Regions from separate parts of the Peribacillus sp. TH16 genome, predicted to be linked through region 1. Evidence: predicted binding sites of a transcription regulator. Region 1 holds the regulator's gene; the other holds the start of a gene.
The links. Region 1 encodes Rex, which represses fermentation and respiration genes when NADH is low (regulators of the CRP and FNR family bind a similar motif). Its sites were predicted from a motif close to TTGTGAAATATTTCACAA; they were not measured.
Positions count from the first base shown of each region.

Region 1 (3,173 bases):
CGCAGTTCTTTCTCTTGCTCTATTAGGTCTTTGAATACAGTCTGCATCTCATTCCAAATGGAAAGTTCGGATTCTAAACCTGTATCCTGTGCCATATAGCCAATAGTGACGCCTTTGGGTTTGATGATCTCGCCGCCATCATGGGAAAGTTGTCCGGCTATGATTTTTAGCAGAGTTGATTTTCCAGCGCCGTTTCGGCCAACTAGGGCAATTCGATCTTTATTTTGAACTTCGAGCTTCATATTTGATAAAATAAGTTCAGCTCCGTAATATTTGGATAGTTGATTGATTTGTAATAAAATCATAAATTTTCACCTCAATTGATTATTGTTAGTGTAACGTATTATAGTAATTATCGGCAACAGCTGAGGTCTAAGCAAAAACAAGCTGTTACATAATGTGGAATAATAGTGTATGATTTAGGAGGGGTTATTAATGGGGGACTTAACGCATTTTAATGAACAAGGCAGAGCTAAAATGGTTGATGTGAGTGCGAAGCCTGAAACCATTCGGACGGCAACAGCTCAATCGAGTATCTTATTGAACGATGAAATATATGAAAAAATCACGAACCAGAAAATGAAAAAAGGTGATGTTCTGTCAGTTGCACAGGTTGCAGGCATCATGGCAAGCAAAAATACATCCAATATAATCCCGATGTGTCACCCTATTTCTCTACAAGGGGTCAATATAGCCTTTGATTGGGTAAAAGAAGAACAAGGTTATAGGCTTAAAATAGAAACAGAAGCCAAGACAAAAGGGAGTACAGGTGTTGAAATGGAAGCGTTAACAGCTGCATCTGTGACCGCTTTAACTGTCTACGATATGTGTAAGGCTATTGATAAAGGAATGGTAATCGGGCCTACATTTTTAGTGGAGAAAACAGGTGGGGTGTCTAGTAGCGATTACAAAAGACAGTTGAATCAAACAGATAAAGAAGAATAAGTTTGAAAAGCATGTGTGAAGGCGGGGAAGAACGATGAACCATGACCCAAAGATACCGCAGGCAACGGCCAAAAGGTTGCCCTTATATTATCGATTTTTAAAGAACTTACATTCCTCAGGTAAACAAAGAGTATCCTCGGCAGAGCTTAGCGAAGCTGTAAAAGTTGATTCGGCTACAATTCGCCGTGATTTTTCCTACTTTGGCGCGCTTGGAAAAAAGGGCTACGGCTATAATGTAAATTATTTACTATCCTTCTTCAGAAAAACACTAGATCAAGATGAATTGACAAAAGTCGCTTTAATTGGAGTAGGGAATTTAGGGACCGCTTTTTTAAATTACAATTTTTTGAAAAATAATAATACAAAAATTGAAATGGCATTTGAAGTTTCTGAAGATAAGGTTGGAAAGCGAATAGCTGATGTGCCAATCTATCATATGGACCAAATAGATACGCTTTTGCAGGAAAATAATATTACAGCAGCTATTTTGACAGTACCTGCCCAAGTGGCTCAAACGATAACCGATCGTTTAGTTAAAGCTGATATAAAAGGAATATTGAATTTCACTCCTGCTCGGCTGACTGTACCGCCGTCCATAAGAGTTCACCACATTGACCTGGCTGTAGAGCTTCAGTCCCTCATCTACTTTTTAAAGCATTATCCTGTGGTAGAAGAAGTTGCATTAGAGGAATAAAAAAACGCTGCGTCTTCGCAGCGTTTTTTATTTTTTCTTCTTATTGTTTGCGGATTTAATTTTAAAGTGCATCATGATCATACGTAACCCTGACCCAAAGTCAAGAGTTGCAATAAGTACGAGTATGTAGGCAAAGATTCCCCATCCTGTTGAATTGACGGTTTGGATTGCGATAGCCGTAAAAAGAGCCCCTAAGCCTGCATAGATGATACCGATAAATAGTGGTGATTGACGACGTTTCATAATAAACCTCCGATAAAGGCCTGTGCAGTATCTAGCATCTTCTCAATATCATCTCTATAAAACACTTGAAGGATGATAACAAGGGTATTCATTGCAATATGTGCCACCATCGACACAAGGATACGACCGGTTTGCGCATAAAGAAATGCAAAGGTGAAGCCCATTGCTGAATATAAAAGAAGATGTTCGAGTTCACCATGCGCCAAGCCGAAAATAACTGAGCTAATTAAAGCAGAAATAAAGAAATTAAAGCGTTTATTAAGTGATCCGAAAATGATTTTCCGGAAAAGGATTTCTTCCAAAATAGGTCCAATTACTGAAGTCACGAAAATGACCATTGGGACTTCATATATGAGTGAAATAAGATTCTGCGTATTTTCAGATTCAGACTTCACCCCGAGCATTTGTTCAATGCTTCCAGCTAGGCTTTGAGCAATAAGTGCCAGAAATACACCTGCTATCGCCCACAATATAGACGTAGGGATTGAAGCTTGATTACGTGTGTCTATCCTTTCCCTCATATCTTTTCTCATCAAAATTAAAATCAGTGTTAGAGCTGCGAGAAAGCTGAATACAATCCAGTATGCTGCTGCTTTAACTTTGAGTTCATCAGCAGGCATTTCGCTTAAAGATCCAATCAGCATGAAAATAGGCATCCCAACAATACTGGATAATTGCATGGCTATGTAAGTGATGATGACGAACCAATATTCTTTTTTCAAAAATGAAAACTCCTTTTATTTTAGTCCGCCATTTCTCTTATAACGGTCCTGACATGGGGACAATCTCTAAACGTATACTCCAAAATGGTATCAAATAATGAGACATAACTCCACTTAAACGTACGCATAAGAGAACATTTCATCTCCTTTGTTAAAAGAAACATTATCCTAAAGTAGTATACCCGGAATTTATCAGAAATTAATAAAAAATTTTCGATAAGATACTTGCAAAAAAGGCTCGGTTTATTTAATATTATAAATGTGTTAGCACTCGATGATGAAGAGTGCTAATAATCACAAAGCAAATTATCAAGAGAATATGAGGAGGTTGTTTCACTTGTTAAAACCATTAGGTGATCGCGTTATTATTGAACTAGTTCAATCTGAAGAAAAAACGGCAAGCGGTATTGTTCTTCCTGATACTGCAAAAGAAAAGCCACAAGAAGGTAAGGTCGTAGCAGTTGGTACGGGCCGTGTTCTTGAAAATGGCGAACGTGTTGCTTTAGAGGTTGCCCAAGGCGATCTAATTATCTTCTCAAAATATGCTGGTACTGAAGTGAAATACGAAG
Region 1 is NZ_JAEKEM010000011.1:216,403-219,575, forward strand. Features, by position in the region: gene JFV29_RS29680 (ABC-F family ATP-binding cassette domain-containing protein) at 1-305, opposite strand, end outside; gene moaC (cyclic pyranopterin monophosphate synthase MoaC) at 436-945, shown strand; gene JFV29_RS29690 (redox-sensing transcriptional repressor Rex) at 980-1,639, shown strand; gene JFV29_RS29695 (YdiK family protein) at 1,667-1,882, opposite strand; gene JFV29_RS29700 (CPBP family intramembrane glutamic endopeptidase) at 1,879-2,604, opposite strand; gene groES (co-chaperone GroES) at 2,942-3,173, shown strand, end outside.

Region 2 (3,173 bases), on a different contig from region 1:
TTATAATGCTGTCCATCCAACAAACCGTTATCAGGCACAGCCGTTTGAGCACGCATCATGATAGCATCGGCGCCACCACGGAAAAGCATAAGTAGTGCTGACAAGATGTACATGATACCAATACGTTTATGGTCAACCGTTGTTAACCACTCACGCCATAAGTAACCCCATTTTTTAAAATAGGTAATTCCGGCAACAACCGCAATCATGGTTAAGCCAATGGCAACCATGGATGCATAAATTGCAGGACTTGGATGAGGTACGGCAAATCGATCAAAGTAATCCATACTTTTGTGACTCCTTTCAGGAAAATATTCCTTATCTTGTAAACCTAGTTGTTTTATCGAACGAAATTAATTCTTAGTGATCATGATTCATGTTGCTGTGTTCTGAATGTTCCTCGTGTGAATCTTTGGAATCATTTTCTTCAGTATCAGAAGATCCGTGGTCATGACCAGCATGTTCCCCTTCAGGAGCTGGAGAAAACTCTAAGTGAGTTCCAGTGTAAGTGGATTGTCCCACATGACCAGGTTCTAATAATTTATTGAATTTTTCCTCAGTAAGCGGTTTAGCAGTAGCTTTAATTTCATCTACCCACTTATCGTATTCTTTTGCAGACAGTACATTAACGTTGAACGTTTGCTGAGCAAAACCTGAACCACTGAAGTTTGAATTTCGACCCATATACTCTCCTGGTACATCAGCTGCTAAGTGCAACGTGTTAACCATGTCCGACATCGCGTATTTTTGTCCTCCAAGTTGTGGAATCCAGAAACTAGAGATTGGTCCGAATGAATAAAGTTTAAATTCAATTGGTCGGTTAGTCGGTAAAAACAGATAGTTAACTGTTTCGATATCTTCTTCCGGATAACTAAAATGCCACTTCCAGTTAGAAGATGAAGCATAAATAACTAACGGTTCTTGCTCTTGGTATCCTTTAGGTGTTGCCTCAACTTCATTTGTTGTTTTAACAGTAACAACTGATAGGAAAGCGACGATTAAAATTGGGATCGCAACCCAAATTATTTCAAGAACCTTACTTCCTTCAATATGAGGTGGTTCATAATCATCACGCTGTTTGGAAGCACGATATTTCATTATCATGAAGATATACAGTACAATAACGACAAGAACGACAAAGGCCATTGTCCATATCGAAATCATAATAACATCTGCTTGTGTTGCAGCTACTGGCCCTTTAGGGTCCAAGACCATTAATGGGTTATCGCAACCGGTTAGCACAGTGGCAATAGTAAAAAGTATAGTTAATAAAGCCCATTTTATTTTCATAGTACTACCCCTTTCTTACATAATAAAATTCCTATTGGTAATTATTCGGACAAAGTGTTACCATGTTCACAAACCCCGACATACCAATATTAATCCCAAGTGTATAAAAAGACAATACAAAGTGACATCTGTCACATAAAGTTCATGAAAGAGCAGTAAGAAGATGGTAACTGAACTGAAATGTTCGAAAATCTTTATGAAATGAAATATAATAAATGTTTAATATCTTACTTACGGAGAATTCGCTTATTAGTGAGGATTTGCAAGTATCCCCGGTTTATTTTCCATATAATGTTACTTTAATATAATGAATTTTCACATTATATTCTTCCTCGTACATTACTCAAGACCTGATTTAAATTACCGAATATTTAGAATTTTATTACCTCTCCTGTTAAGAAGATAGCTATCAATGGAATCGTTATTGGATGTTGATGGTATCCAGGATTAAAAACGAATTTTTCTCACTCGACCATGGACTCGGTAACGGCATTGTATATGATGTTGTGTTCCCTGCTTCATTACCCTTGTCGTACAACACTTGCCCTTAAATATATATAAGGAAACAAAGAGTGTGAAATGAACATTTTGATCCTTTATGATGCCTACTTGAATGCCTTTCTAGGACATTTGCTGTGGCACATTTAGCCATTCTAATAGGCTTGGTTAAAATAGGGGAAAGGAAAATGGGGGCTTGTACTCTATAATCGGGTTAATCTTATTTAAGAACAATAATAAAATATGATTGGTAATCAGGTTCCTTCTTCTCGCAATACTTATTGCCCTGTCAGTATTACTTTTCCTAAACTGCTGTTTAGTCCTGTCCTCCTATTTTTGCGGGAGCAGGCTATTTGTGTTTTGTAAATATGAATGGGGCATGAAAAAGGGATATCCTTTCACACCTCAAAATTTATAAAGTGACCAGGGGGCAGGCCGTTTCTCCACATGTTACTTCTAGCGCATTAGTCCATTCACTTTTCTGGAATTCCTCCACCTACGAATAAAGGAAACTCACTACTTAAATATCCAATTTTGACAACTGCATCCCTTTTGTTTCTTTTATTATATGCACATAGAAAAACCACGAAAAATGGACCTTTTTAAAGTGTCCATTTTTCGTGGTATAGATCAGAGTTCAGAATGTAGAGTTAGAACTTTTCATTCAGGAATGTAGTGAGTTTGGTGTGGATGGCCAAGCCATGTTGTATGTACACATATTCTAAATCAACTGGATTTGGATCATTGAATATGCTTTCATTGTTGGAGCACTTGTTTACTAGTTGGTTACGCTTTAATCGTGTACAACCTACTGCCATACCCAAGAAATATTTCAAGCGATCCTTTGAATACACGTTCTCTAGAGTGGGCTACTCTCTGTTCCCAGTTCCAGAATACAACTTCACTATCGTACCGACAGCTGATTCTTCACTAGCATTCCGGATGTAGATTCATCTACCTGAAAGGAAATTTGAGTATGAAACAGTTATTTCCACGTAGACATGTAATGGGGTTCATATTCTCCATGGTTCTTACAGCCGTAGCTCTTGGTGTTGATATATATGACCTTTCTTTCAGAACAGGAATGATAGTCCTTATAGTAGCTTCATTCCTGCAAGTAGCGAACAAATAGTTATGTTCATGCATGTTTGTGAATCTGATGAAGAAGGCCATCTATACAAACGTTTATTACCCTCTATTAATTGCTTTAGTTACTGAATTCGGTACTTCTTTTTGTTTTAACTTTTGAATTTATTTTTATGATTTTAGTTGTTTCCGGTACAACTCTTTCACCCTTATGTGTGTTCATCACCATTTCTTCTGTCAGGACAAAAAATATACCAACTAGGAAAATGGCAGCTGCGCTTAATGTAATGGCCATTCCA
Region 2 is NZ_JAEKEM010000002.1:2,232,850-2,236,022, forward strand. Features, by position in the region: gene qoxB (cytochrome aa3 quinol oxidase subunit I) at 1-287, opposite strand, end outside; gene qoxA (cytochrome aa3 quinol oxidase subunit II) at 361-1,290, opposite strand; gene JFV29_RS10735 (hypothetical protein) at 2,497-2,736, shown strand; gene JFV29_RS30330 (hypothetical protein) at 2,765-2,920, shown strand; gene JFV29_RS10745 (hypothetical protein) at 2,996-3,173, opposite strand, start outside.
Region 2: qoxA (cytochrome aa3 quinol oxidase subunit II) is a predicted target of Rex. The motif match lies at 1,410-1,427, and genes of this name have one in related genera.